DNA from 2 places in the Synechococcus sp. RS9907 genome. Region 2 is predicted to be linked to the other one. Evidence: predicted binding sites of a transcription regulator. Region 2 holds the regulator's gene; the other holds the start of a gene.
What was found. The regulator NtcA, encoded in region 2, controls nitrogen genes in cyanobacteria. The targets are predictions, from matches to a motif close to GTANCNNNNGNTAC.
Positions count from the first base shown of each region.

Region 1: a site for NtcA is predicted at 1,968-1,981, ahead of SynRS9907_RS13630 (molybdenum cofactor guanylyltransferase). Genes of this name have one in related genera too.

Region 1 is NZ_CP047944.1:2,518,768-2,525,755, reverse strand. Features, by position in the region: gene SynRS9907_RS13640 (nitrate reductase) at 1-130, opposite strand, end outside; gene SynRS9907_RS13635 (NarK family nitrate/nitrite MFS transporter) at 213-1,754, opposite strand; gene SynRS9907_RS13630 (molybdenum cofactor guanylyltransferase) at 2,017-2,613, shown strand; gene SynRS9907_RS13625 (GTP 3',8-cyclase MoaA) at 2,610-3,653, shown strand; gene SynRS9907_RS13620 (redox protein) at 3,733-4,224, shown strand; gene SynRS9907_RS13615 (transglutaminase family protein) at 4,212-5,111, opposite strand; gene SynRS9907_RS13610 (alpha-E domain-containing protein) at 5,084-6,079, opposite strand; gene SynRS9907_RS13605 (circularly permuted type 2 ATP-grasp protein) at 6,073-6,988, opposite strand, start outside.
Region 2 is NZ_CP047944.1:241,363-248,350, reverse strand. Features, by position in the region: gene dcd (dCTP deaminase) at 1-219, opposite strand, end outside; gene SynRS9907_RS01270 (cob(I)yrinic acid a,c-diamide adenosyltransferase) at 219-818, opposite strand; gene rph (ribonuclease PH) at 964-1,707, shown strand; gene ntcA (global nitrogen regulator NtcA) at 1,766-2,482, shown strand; gene SynRS9907_RS01255 (DUF3084 domain-containing protein) at 2,510-3,661, shown strand; gene SynRS9907_RS01250 (resolvase) at 3,658-4,104, shown strand; gene SynRS9907_RS01245 (DUF3146 family protein) at 4,082-4,339, opposite strand; gene pth (aminoacyl-tRNA hydrolase) at 4,339-4,956, opposite strand; gene SynRS9907_RS01235 (TatA/E family twin arginine-targeting protein translocase) at 4,971-5,201, opposite strand; gene psbH (photosystem II reaction center phosphoprotein PsbH) at 5,211-5,411, opposite strand; gene psbN (photosystem II reaction center protein PsbN) at 5,496-5,636, shown strand; gene SynRS9907_RS01220 (glycoside hydrolase family 38 C-terminal domain-containing protein) at 5,624-6,988, opposite strand, start outside.

The DNA of each region.
Region 1 (6,988 bases), 300 kb from region 2:
TCCACATCGGGTTGCCCTCGGCATCCCGTTTCACGGCCTCACCCTTCACGGCAGGAGGCAAGAGCTCCAGGCCACAACCCACGCCGCAGTAGGGGCACTGGCTGCGCACGCTGCGGGGTGAGTTGGTCATGCAGGAACCAAAAAAAGAACAAAACCCGGAGCCGAAGCTCCGGGTCGTTGTGCAGCGACAGGGTGCTGCGGAGGGAGATGGATCAGGCGGTTTCGCCTTCGTGCAGGTCTGCGAAGGACCCCTTGGGCTCCTTCAGGAAGAAGAAGCAGAAGAAGGCCACGATCAGACCGGCCACACCCAGGATCTGGAAGAAGGCGCTGTTGGAAGCCGCGATCACCTCGGGGGTGGGTTCGCCGCCGCCGCCCATCCACATCGGCAGGAGGCTGAAGATGGTCAGGTAGGTCACAGCACCAACGTTGCCGTAGGCACCAACCAGGCCGGCCACCTGGCCGGTGACGCGACGCTTAACCAGGGGCACCAGCGCGAAGGTGGCGCCTTCACCGGACTGCACGAAGAACGAAGCGAGCATGGTGATTACCACGGCAACGGCAATGCCGGTGGTGCCGGTGAAGGTGCCGGGCTTGATCATGCTCATCACCAGGTAGCCCACGCCGAGACCGGCAGTGAGGAAGCCCATGGTGTTCTTGCGGCTGCCGACGCGGTCGGAGATCAGACCGCCAGCAGGGCGGGCGACCAGGTTCACGAAAGCGAAGCAGGACGCCAGGATTCCGGCGGTGGCCTTCGGCAGATCGAAGGTGGTTTCAAAGAAGGTGGGCAGCATCGAAACCACGGCCAGTTCAGAGCCGAAGTTCACGATGTAGGTGAGCTCGAGGATCGCCACCTGGCGGAACTCGTAGCGATCTTCCTTGGGATAAACCTTGTTGCCGAGGATCAGGTCGCGGTTGGTGCGAATGATTCCCCAGGTCTGGAAGGCAAACCAGACGGCAACGGCACCGAGGGCAAGGGGGTAGGTGCTTGCGGTGAGGAAGCCCACCTTGGAAAGGCGCCAGCAGAGCACGCAAAGGATGGCTGCGAAGGGCACGTTCATGCCCAGTAGACCCCAGAAGTCGCGCATGGAAGTGACTTCCAGGCCGGCGGATTTCGCCGGGCGCTGATACGTCTTGCCGGGGGGGGTGTCGGTGACGTTGAAGAAGTAGAAGAGGCCGTAGACGGCGGAGACGATGCCGGTCAGGGCGATGGCACCGCGCCAGTTCAGAACAGCGCCGGTGGGCAGTTCGAAGCCGCCGGAGAAGGAGAGGAAGCCAGCGAGGGCCACCATGCTGAGGGCGGAGAAGGCGGAGCCGAAGTTGCCCCAGCCGCCGTAGATGCCTTCAGCCAGGCCGATTTCCTTGGGAGGGAACCACTCGGCCACCATGCGGATGCCGATCACGAAGCCGGCGCCAACGATGGAGAGCAGCAGACGGGCCACCACCAGCTGGTTGAAGTCCTGAGCGGACGCAAACAGCAGGCAGGGAATCGCCGAGAACACCAGGATCGAGGAATAGGTGATCCGGGGTCCGAATTTGTCCAGCAGCATGCCGATCAGCACGCGCGCCGGAATGGTGAGGGCCACGTTGCAGATGGCCACGGTGCGGATCTGACCAACGGTCAGACCCAGGTCCGCTTTCACGGTGGTGGCCAGAGGGGCCAGGTTGAACCAGACCACGAAGGTCAGGAAGAAGGCGATCCAGGTCAGGTGAAGGGTTCGGTACCTGCCCTGGAACGACCAAAGGTCGCCAAGCATTGAGGAGAAGAGAAGGAACCTCGGGCTTCAAAAGGAAAGGTGCCCGGGGATGGCAAAACGGTCGAAAAGAGAATCCGTTTGACCCGCGCAGTTAATCAATTCGTCGGGCCCGTGTTTGGTCGGATTGGTTACCAATTTCTGTTTTTCTGTGCCGAAGCAAACATCAACGGGGCTGATTGATCGGATCAGACGTTCTTGTGCGGCAATGATTTGGTAGCGGTTGCAACTTTTGTGGGTTGTTGGACTCCGCTGGTGCAGATTGTTGGTCGGCGATGTGAACCAAGGCTTGCGGGTTTGTGTGCTCAGTGGCGGAAGCAGCCGTCGCATGGGGCGTGACAAGGCCCTCCTGCCGCATCCCTCCGGTGGTGTCTGGCTCACGGCCCTGGTCGACCAGCTGCTGCCCCTCGGTTATCCGGTGCAGGTGTTGAGTCGTCATGCCGCCCACGCAGAGCTGCTTGCCCACCGGCCGGGATGTTCCGTGCTGCTGGAGCCCCCTCCCTGGAATGGCCCTCTGCAGGCGCTGGCCAGGCTGTTGCCGTCTCAGCCTGGGGAGGCTGTGTTGGTGCTGCCGGTGGACATGCCCCGTTTGCGCACCGCCGTTGTCCGGCAGCTGATCGCAGCCTGGAATCGTGCCCCCGATCAAGCAGCAGTGGCCCATGACGGGCAACGGTTGCAGCCGTTGCTGGCGGTGATCCCCTCCGGTTCTCCCTTCCGCTCCTGCCTTGATCAGCAACTGCAACGCGGCGAGTTGCGCTGGATGGATTGGTTGACCTGCGTTCCCCATCAGGCGGTGCGCTTGCCTCAAAAGGCGTTGGTGAATGCCAATTGCCCTGCAGATCTGGCAGCGTTGGAGGGATGAGCACGTTGTTGCCGCTCGCAGACCGCCTCAACCGGCCCATCGGGGTGTTGCGGTTGTCGCTCACGGCCCGTTGCAATCTCGCCTGTCCGTACTGCTGTCCGGATGTGGAGGAGCCCCCTGGCCTGCTGACGCTGGAGCAGCAGATGCGCGTGATTCGTGTGGCCGCGCGCCTGGGGGCACAAACGCTGCGGCTCACCGGTGGAGAGCCGTTGTTGAGCCGGCGCTTGTTGCCGTTGTTGGAGGCGGTGGCCCAGGCCCGGCGGGATCGTTCGGATCCGATCGCTGGTTTGCAGGCCGTGGCGCTCACCAGCAACGGGGTGCTGTTGTCGGAACCGATGGCGCGGGCGTTGCGTGCCGCAGGGCTGGATCGAATCACCATCAGCCTGGATGCGGCGGAAGGGGAGGCAGCGGCGCGCATGGCTGGTCTCAAGGGTGGTGCCGTGGCTGGAGACCGCCTGGTGCGCCAGGTGCAGGACGGCATCGCGGCGGCCTGCGCCGCTGGCTTTGACCCCTCATGCGGCGAGCTCAAGCTCAATGCCGTGATCCAACGGGGGATCAATGACGATCAGCTGTTGCCCTTGGCCAATTTGGCCCGGCAGCAGGGGATGGAGCTGCGTTTGATCGAATACATGGATGTGGGCAACCGCAACCAGTGGACGCTGGACCAGGTGCTGCCGGCGGCGCAGATGGTGGAGCACATTCATGCCCGTTGGCCCCTGGAGCCTTTGGGTCGCCCGCGGGGTGGGACGGCCCGGCGTTGGCACTACCGCGATGGTGCTGGAACCATCGGTGTGATTGCCTCCATCAGTGAGCCGTTCTGCGGGGATTGCAACCGCTTGCGTGTCACCGCTGATGGGCAGGCGTTCACCTGCCTGTTTTCTGCTGAAGGCACCGATCTCAAGCCCGCGCTCGCCTCAGAGCCTCAGCTTGAGCAGGCCATGCGCCAGCTCTGGCAGCGACGCCAAGACCGCTACAGCGAGGAGCGTGATCCAGCCGCTGTTGCGTCAACCCATGCGGAAATGGCGTATTTGGGGGGCTGAACCGTCGTGATCGTCACCGTTTTTGCGTGATGCCCCCGGTACAACGGGGCAGCTGAAGGATCCCTCAGGATCCATCGACATGTTTGAACTGCTGGCCTACGAGCGCTTCCGCGACACCCCGTCGGTTCGTTTTTTCGACGTCACCGTGAACACCTCGAACGCGCGCGACCTGGTGATTCACAGCGGCCCGGCCGTGTCGCCCCCCAACGATCCGGAGAGCGGAGCCTGGCAGTTCTATCTGCATCCCCATCAGGAAGACAATCTGCTTGCGGCAAGCGGCGGCAGAACCTTCTTCCTGGTGAACCTGGCCTGGGAGCAGCCGTTCCACATCGTTCGGCTCGAGAGCGGTGGTGACATCCTTCGTATCCCGCCTGGCACTTTCCACCGCTCGATCTCCGATCCCGATGGTTCCGTCGTTCTGAACCAGGCGGTTCGTGAGGAGGGCGCTTCTCTGGTGAGGGAATTCCGCGTCTACAACAGCGCCGAGATCCCGGCCTTGATGGCAGCCACCCACAGCTCGGCGCCGAAGCCCCAGTTGCATGGGGTGGAGCCGTTGCTTCAGGCGGCCTGAACCAGGTTGCGTGAGGGGGTTTCCGTTGCGGAGGCGTCCTCTCTGATCTGAATCTGCCAGTTCAGTTCACTGTTGGCTCCAGGGGGGCCGCTGAAGCTGCCGCTCACGGCCGCGGTGAGTTCCGGCTTGGAGGAGGTGGCCAGCACGACATAGCGCTCGTTGACTTCCATCCCGGCACTGGGGTCAAAGCCCCGCCAGCCCGCTCCCGGCAGGTAAACCTCCGCCCAGGCATGCAGGTCGTACTCCTTCGGGGGAGGTTGCTGCAGTTGATAGCCGCTCACAAAGCGGGCCGGAAGACCCACCACGCGGCAACAGGCCACCATCAGCATGGCCAGATCACGGCAGGAGCCGATCCGCTCCCGCAGGGTTCGGCCCGCCGGCCAGGCGGGTCCCACATGGCGTTGGGTGTATTTCACCCGCTCTTGAATCAGTTCAATCAGTTGCTTCAGAAAGGCCAGGGTCTGCTGGTTGCTGCCCATCAGGGCTTCCTGGGTGAGCTCGATGGCCGAGGGTTCGTGTTGGCCGTTGGGCAACCAGCCTTCCAGTGCCCCCTGCAGATCGCTGTTGAGTTGGCCTTGCGGGTAGGGCAGGGGTGGTTCGAGGCCGTTGAAGCAGCTCTCCAGCGGGGGTGCTGGCCGGGTCTCCACCAGGCTGCGGGCCTCAAAGACGAGTTCATCGGTGCTGCCGAGAAAGCGGAGCCGTTGGATTTCATCGCCGCTGGCGGCCACCAGTTCCCGACGTTGCTCCGGTTCCGGCAACACGCTGAGTTGATGCTCCAGCAGGGTCTGGAATCCTTGCCCCCGAGGCCTCAGACAAAGGCGATGTTCCCCGAGGAACACCGGGGCGTCATACCGATACGTCAGGCGGTGAATGATGAGAGCGCGCATGCGGGATCGGTGGGGATGGAATGGAGGTCCGCGCTGGTGAAGTAGCGGGTCTGGATCAGGTGGTGGAGTTGGTTGAGGTCTTGCTGCAGCTGATCAATGGCTTCATGCAGACCGGCTTCGATCAGGTTGTCGATCCGCACATAGCTCCACCGGGCAAGGAGCTGACCGCGCAAACAGTCGAGGTCATCCGGCGTGTCTTGGTTCGGGAGCTGCTGGATCTGTTGCAAGGTGTCGCTGATGCCCTGGAGGCAGTACCGCACCGAGCGAGGAAAGATGGGGTCCAGCAGCAAAAAGCGTGCCACCGCTGCAGGGCTGATCGCTTGTTGCACGCTGTGGCGATACATCTGATAAGCCCCCGCTGTGCGCAGCAGGGTGATCCACTGCAGTTCGTCCAGCACGCCGCCCACCTCTTCAGGGGAAGGCAGCAGCAGGAAGTATTTGACGTCGAGGATGCGGGAGGTTTTGTCGGCCCGTTCGATCAGACGACCCAGCTGACTGAACAGCCAGCTGAGATCGCGGCTCAGGGTGGTGTCGGTGATCCCGTACACGAGCTGGCAGCCGCGGCGGATGATCCGCAGTTGTTCCTGCACCGGTTCGCGCCAGATGTCTTCGTCGTCTTGAAGGCTCCAGTGCAGATCGTTGATCTGCTCCCACATCTCCGTAGTGATCACATCCCTGATCTGCCGTGCGTTCTCCCGTGCCACCGCAATGCAACTCACGATGCTGTTGGGATTGCTGCGGTCCTGCAGCAGGAAGCGCACCACCTGTTTGGGTGTGGCATCGGGGTAGGCCGTATCGAAGCGCTGGCGATCCCCCGTCACCTCCACCAGCGGCAGCCAGGGTTCGGCGCTGCCCGGAGGACAGTCCAGCGCCATCGCCTCACTCACTTCCAGAAAGCGCGAGATGTTTTCGGCCCGTTCCAGATAGCGGTTGATCCAGTAGAGCGAATCGGCAACGCGGCTCAGCACGGCACCGCCTCCTGGGGGTGCCGTGCCGCCATCCGTTGGTCGTCGACGATCCAGGTGTCCTTGCAGCCGCCGCCCTGGGACGAATTCACCACCAGGGAGCCCCGCTTGAGTGCCACGCGCGTCAGCCCCCCTGGACTCACCCAGCTGCTTGCGCCGCGCAGCACGTAGGGGCGCAGATCAACGTGGCAGGGGTAGAGCTCACCGTCACTGAGGGATGGCACGGTGGAGAGTTGCAGCGTGGGCTGCGCAATGAAGTTGCGGGGATTCGCACGGATCTTCGTGTCGAAGTCCGCCAGCTCCGATCGGCTGGCCTGGGGGCCGATCAGCATTCCGTAGCCCCCGGCTTCCGCCACCGACTTCACCACCAATTGCTCGAGGTGTTCGAGCACGTAGCGCCGGTCGTCCGGTCGGGCGCAGAGATAGGTGGGAACGTTCTCGATGATCGGCTCCTCATCGAGGTAGTAGCGGATCATCGCCGGCACGTGGGCGTAGATCAGCTTGTCGTCGGCGACGCCGGTGCCCGGGGCGTTGGCGATGGCGACCCGTCCTTGCCGCAGCACGTCGATCAGGCCCGGCACCCCCAGCATCGAGTCCTGGCGGAACACGGTGGGATCGAGAAAATCGTCGTCGATCCGGCGGTAAATCACATCCACAGGCTTGAGGCCGTTGGTGCTGCGCATCCACACGCGGCCGTCTTCGCACACCAGGTCGCGCCCTTCTACCAGTGCAATGCCCATCTGCTGGGCCAGATAGCTGTGCTCGAAATAGGCGCTGTTGAACACCCCGGGCGTCAGGATTGCCACGCGGGGGCTGTCACTCCAGGGCGCCAGGTCTTGAAGGGTGCGCAGCAGATGGGATGGATAGGCGTCGATCGGTTGAACGGCACGGCCTTCGAACAGGCCAGGGAAC
Region 2 (6,988 bases):
GTTGAACCGCTTGGGGTTCATCACCGTGCCTGGAACATGCCGGAAGATCAGAAATTCCTGGGGAGAAAGGCGTAGGTCGTAGCCGTAGGAGGAGCAACCAAAACTCAGCACCGGCCGCAGCTTCTGCTCCGGCTCCAGGTGACGGACCAAACCGCTCTGGAATGGCTCGATCATTCCCTGCCCGGCCTGTTCAGTGATCCAGCGATCGCATTTGAGCATCAGAAACCTCGCCGCAACTCCGTGACTTGATCTGCCATCTCCACCACACCGGCGGGGATTGCAGGTCCAGTGATGATCACATCCATCGAAGCGGGCCGCTGCTCAAGGGCTGCAATCACGTCCGCTTCATCCAGGTATCCGAAGGCCACGGCAAGGCCGAGTTCATCCAACACCAGCTGGTCGAGATCTCCCTGGATCAGATGCTGACGGCAGATGGACCAAACCTCAGCCACCGCCTCCGCACCACCGGGATGCCCCGGCGAAGAGAGGCAGAGGGGCACTTCCGGCCGCAGCCAGACGAGGCCTCCGCAGAGCTGCACCCGGCCGGCCGGTCCCTGCTGCACGCCCCCTTTGAGGAACTGACTGATCAGAACACGACTGCCCAAGCCGGCAGCTCGCATGGCCTGGCTGAGAACACTGGCGAAACTGCCTCGATAAGGCGCCGTATGCACTTGCAGCTGCCCTTCGGGAGCCACCAGATGTAGGGGTGGCGGATCAGAGACGGCAGGCAAGGGCCTCAGGCCCGCCCGTTGCAAGGCCTGCTGATCCCGATCCAGGGAATTTTGGAAGGAATGGGGGTCGGCGAGGCTTGTGGTCATCACGGAAGCATCTGTCCGGGAGACTCCGGCAAGACCTTGAATGTAGCGGCGAGATCACATTCCACAAGGGGATTGACACCACCCATGGTGTTTGGACAGGGCGAGAACCAACCGCCTGCGAGGCTTGACGAACTGCACACCACCGATGAGCCAATCCCCTGAACAACGCACTGATGGCCGTCGCCCGCAGCAGTTGCGACCGTTCTCGGTGACCTGGAATCCCATGGGCTTTGCCTTGAGCTCCCTTGTGGTTCATAACGGCCGAACCGCTGTTCTCTGTAGCGTTTGCTTGGAGGACAAGGTTCCCCGCTGGCGCAAGGGAGAAGGGTTGGGATGGCTCAGCGCCGAATACCGGTTGCTGCCCGGATCCACCCCACAGCGGCAATCACGGGAGCTGATGAAACTCTCGGGTCGCACCCAGGAAATTCAGCGACTGATCGGCCGAAGCCTGCGCGCCGTGATTGACATGGAGCGCCTAGGGGAGCGCACCTTGCTGATCGACTGCGACGTGATCCAAGCGGACGCTGGCACCCGGACGGCCTCAATCACCGGGGCTTGGCTCGCCCTGGACCAAGCCTGCCGATCACTGGTGGACCAGGGAGTGCTGGAGCAATCGCCCCTGATCGATCAGGTGGCGGCTGTATCCGTGGGCTTGGTGGATGGCCAGGCCTTGCTGGATCTGGACTACAGCGAAGACAGCCGAGCCGAGGTGGACCTAAACGTTGTGCAGTCCGGCGATGGCCGTCTGCTGGAAATCCAGGGAACTGCGGAGGGTGCGCCCTTCAGTCGCAGCCAACTCAATGAGCTGCTGGACTTAGCAGAGCCGGGATTGACATCCCTGATGCAGGCGCAACGCCAGGCCTTCAACGAGCACAGCAGCGTTACGTAATAACCGCTACATGGCAGCCACCGCCGGCTCCGTAGCTTCGCCACACCAGGGGGTTGTCATGACCAGTAGCCGAGGTTTCAGCCGATATGCCCCGCAGATGGTGGCTCCAGCTCCCAGCGCAGAGCCCGCCAACCGTTCTCTGCTTGAGATCATCCGAGATCTCGATGGCGCCAGCAGTGAACTGGTGGACCGCAACAAGACCATCTTTTTCCCCGGAGATCCCGCCGAACGGGTGTACCTGATCCGCCGGGGGGCCGTTCGTCTGTCACGCGTCTACGAATCGGGAGAAGAAATCACCGTGGCCCTGCTCCGCGAGAACAGCCTCTTCGGGGTGCTGTCGCTGCTGACAGGTCAACGGTCCGACCGCTTCTATCACGCTGTGGCCTTCACCCGGGTCGAAATGGTGACGGCACCAGCGACCTCCGTGAAGGCCGCCATCGAAGCCGACACCAGCGTTGGCCTGCGCTTGCTTCAGGGTCTCTCCAGCCGGATTCTGCAAACCGAGACGATGATTGAAACCCTCACCCATCGGGACATGTCATCCCGGCTGGTGAGCTTCCTGCTGGTGCTTTGCAGGGACTTCGGCGTGGCCGATGAGCTGGGCATCACCATCGACCTGCGCCTGTCCCATCAGGCCATCGCTGAAGCAATTGGCTCAACACGCGTCACAATCACGCGACTGCTGGGAGACTTGCGTCAATCCGGTCTGGTTCAGATTGACCGCAAGAAAATCACGGTTCTGGATCCGATCGCGCTGGCCAAACGCTTCAGCTAGGCCTGCCTTCGCCCGACTTGTGCAGCGATGAGCGGCTGGGCACTGATCCTGGTTCTGTTGGTGCTCGGGGGCGTGCTGTCGACCCTGGGCGACCGCTTGGGCAGCCGCGTCGGCAAAGCACGACTGAGTTTGTTCAGCATGCGCCCACGGCGCACCGCCGTTTTGATCACGGTGTTGACCGGCAGCCTGATCAGCGCACTCTCACTTGGCCTGATGCTTCTGGTGAGCCGGCAGTTGCGGGTGGGTTTGTTTGAACTGGATGCCCTGCAGCAGAAACTCCAGGACAGCCGTCAGCAGCTGAAGGCAGCCGAGCGGGAACGGGACAAGACCCGAACGGAAACCAAACGGATCGCCATTGAGCTCGAGCAATCACAGCAACGGGCCAACACCCTGCGCCTCGAACTGGCTCCTCTTCAGAAGGAGCTGGCCCAACTCGAAGCAGAACGTGAACGCCTCAGCCAGGACATCGCCTCCCGCGATGCGGACATCCAGCGCACGGAAGCCGAACTCAACAGCGTTCGCAGCCGCATCCGTGCCGGTGAGCAGGAACTCAAAGAACTCGAACGCAATCTGGTCGCCTTGCGGCGTGGATCGGTGGTGATCAGCAGCGGACAGACCTTGGCAAGAGCAACGGTTCGACTCGATGAGCCGGACCAGGCCAAACAGGCTGTCGACAGGCTGTTGCAGGAGGCCAATCTCAACGCCTACGGGAAAGTGCGACCTGGCGAAGCACCCGAACGCCAGTTGATCCGCGTTCCGCGCAGCGATGTGGAACGCCTGCAAAGCATCATCCGCAAACCGGAGACCTGGGTGATCTCGCTGCGCTCAGCCACCAATGTGCTGCGAGGCGAAACAGCGGTGTATGCCTTCCCCGAGGTGCGTCCGAACCGGCCGGTGACCCAACGCGGAGACGTGCTGGCCACCACCACACTGCAACCGGATGAACGCACACCAGAGGGCATTCGCACACGGTTGAACCTTCTCCTGGCCTCGGCCTATGCCGAGGTGCAGCGGCGAGGATCCCTGACCGAAGGCCTTCAGTTCGATGGATCAGCCCTCTCCCAACTGGCCCAGACCCTGATGGAAGGACCCAGCCAAAGCGTGGTCTTGAACGTGATTTCCGCACGGGTCAGCGACAGTGCCGACCCTGTCGTCGTCATCATTCAGGCCTCCCCATGAAACGGGTGGCCGTCCTCGATCCAGGCCGCTGCAAATGTGGTCTTGTGCTTGCCGATCTTCAGCTCGGCCTCGTGCAAGAAGGGCATGTGCTGGCCCCGGAGGCCGTTGAACCCTGGCTGGAGCAGTGGAATCAAGACCAAGCTCTCGATCGCATCCTGATCGGGGATGGCACGGGAAGCCGAGCCTGGATCCAGCGACTGGAGCGGCTGGGCCAGCTCACCGTGGTTCCGGAGCAGGGAACAACCCTGCGGGCGAGACAGCGTTACTGGGCGCTGTGGCCGGCTCGAGGTTGGCGACGGATGCTGCCGGCAGGACTGCGCATTCCACCGGTGGATCTGGATGCTGTTGCAGCTTTGGTGATGCTTGAGGAGCACCTGCAATACCGCCTGAAATGGCCTGAGCCTGCTCCCACGTTCTCGCTCAGAACCTGGCCCGGACCATGAAGGTGTAATCACCCCCCGGCTCCAGCCTGTAATCAGAACGCACCAGAAACCGCCGCAGGGCATCCTCGATCAGGGCACGTCCCAGGGATGGCTCCACCACCAGTTCACCGCGATCAAAGGCCCAGGAGAACTGCCACTCAAACCCTCCAGCAGAAACTTCACCCTCCACGCACTTGGCTTGAAAACACTGGCGGAGCACCCGCAAATGGGCCGTTGTCGCCGGAAGTGCCGGCATCAGTCGACCGACTCCAGGTCATAGCGGAACCCGTTGATCCAGGTTCCAGCGCGCTCAAAGCTCTGGCGCTGAAGACGTTGAATCCCATCCAGAACAGCATCGAGCACAGCGCCGACACAGGGTTGCTCCGCCTTGCTGAACGGACCAAGAACATGGGACACCGTTCGGGCGCGGCGTTCGGCAGGGTTCTCAGCCGGCGCACCAATGCCGATCCGCAGCCTGGGGAACGCCTGGGTCCCGAGATGCTGAATGGTGCTGCGCAAACCGTTGTGCCCGCCGGCACTGCCCTGGGCCCGCAACCGCAAACGACCCAGCGGAAGATCCATGTCGTCCACCAGCACCAGCAATTGGTGAGGCTCCAGGCCGAACCAATCGAGAGCCGCACGAATGGCACGACCGCTGTCATTCATGTAGGTCTGAGGCATCAGCAAGCGCAGCCGCTGCTCACCAACCCCTGTATCGGCTGCAAGACCGTGCAACTTGGCCTGCTGACGAAAACTGAACCCAGAGCGCTCACCCAAAAGCTCTAGGGCCATGAAGCCGATGTTGTGACGGGTGCCGGCGTATTTCGCACCCGGATTTCCCAGACCCACCACCAGCTTGAGATCAGTGGTCATACCGCTGGAACGACTCAGTCGCTGGGGGGAAGTTCTTCAACAGGCTTCGCAGCCTCACCGGAAACTTCCGGTTCAGCCATGGCTTTGTTGATCTCGCGTTCGAATTCCTTGGAGGCAGATTGGAAGCCCTTCAGGGTTTTACCAAGAGTCCGACCAAGCTCGGGCAGGCGTTTCGGCCCGAAAACCAACAAGGCAACGGCGCCGATAACCGCCATTTCGGGGAGACCGACGCCGAAGATGTTCATGGGTGCAGATCAGCCGAGGCCGTTCCAGTTCACGTTGATGCCCTCCAGGATGAGGGACTTGTTGTACAGCTGAAGAATCACCAGCAGAAATACCAGGAACAGCACCATGAAGATGCCCATCACGGGAGTGGTGCCCCATCCGGGAACCACTTTGCCGTACTCGGAGTTCAGTGGACGGAGAAGGTCTCCCAGACGGGTGCGTTGTGCCATGGCGACGCCGGGTCTCGGGTGGTTTGAAGTCTCGATACTGTAGGGGCCGACTCCGGTTCGGGGTTGATCCTGTCGAGAGATGTGATGGAAACGTCGTCCCCAGCCCTGTCCGTCGCCATTGGCGTGCTCGCCGTTTTGTTCGGACTCACCGGATTTGGCGTGTATCAGGCCTTTGGCCCTCCATCAAAAGCACTCGACGACCCGTTCGACGATCACGAGGACTGATCCACCACCAGGGAGACGAGTTCTCCTGGGGTGATCACCACGGCAGAAGCGGCCATTGAGTCGGCTTCCCTGCGGACCCTCCACCCCGCTCCAGGGGTCCAGCGGCAACGCGTTGATCCTGAATTGAGCAGCTTCAGCACGCAACCATCGGCATGGCGCTCCAACCCCACCGGCGTGAGTGGAAGCGGCAGCGATGGAAACCATTGACGCTGCTCTGCAGGCAAGTCCGCACACCACCCGGGCTCACGAAAGGCAATGGCCGCCTGCGACACACCGGCATCGCTCCATGAGCCGGCGAACGGCATTAGGGCCAAGCGCTGGCGATGCCACCCCTGATCGGCGCTGGGATCTGGCCAGGTCGGGCCCCGCAGCAGCGAAATGCCAAGTCGGCCTGAAGACCAATCCACACCCTGGGGGCCGTCCAGCAACACAGCCATCCCGCCTCCGGGAGCCGCCGACTGCGAGGCGAACCAGGAGATCACAGGCACTTCCCAACGGGCTTGTTCCCGAGCCGTCATCGGTGCAGCGGGGCGTTCGATCACCCCTCCACTGGTGTCGGCAGCGATGCGGACGGCGGGGGTCGCCAGCGGCAGCTCAAGACGCAGCAACTCATGGGTCTGGCGCCAGTCGATACCGCAAATCAGCTCCAGCCAGGGCGTGTCGGCCTTCAGCCGCAGGTCCAGACGCATGCAACTGGCACCGAGCTGGCGGCGCAGCACCAGATGTGCAACTAGGGGGCCCTTGTCGAGCCACTCCAGGCAATCCGCACATAGAACACCCAGGGGCTGAGATCGGTAGTCCGTCGCAAGATCCCAGGCATCCCAGAATTCGCCCCGGTCCCGATAGCGCTCCAACTGCAGGGAAGACGACAACTGATCCCGTCCATCGCCATCCCGCAAAGCCAGCAGTCCGGCCGAGGAGACATCGAGCTCGATCAGACCATTGCCCACCCGCCAAGCTCCCGCCTCCAACGGCGTGATGACCACAGCCTGACGGGGCTCAGCCGCACAGGGCGTCAAGCCTGGCTCACGCCGGAGCGGCACCGAACAAATCCCGTGCTGAGGCGGTAGCTGCACCCAGGTACCACCAGCAGCGGCGTTTTGCTGCGGCAGTGAAACGGCGTCGGCCGACCACGATCCCGCCGGGAGGCGAACCAAAGGCGACCAGGACGCCAAGGGCTGCAGCCCCCACCAACTCCACACCGCTGCTGTGTCCTCCGGGCGCGGCAGCCTTGCCAGCCGCCGATCGCGTTCCTGGCGGGCCTGGCGCCGGGCCGAGCGCCAGACCGGTTCCGCCTGGTCAAACACCTCCGGGATCGAGGTTCCCGGAAGGATGTCGTGAAACTGCTGGAA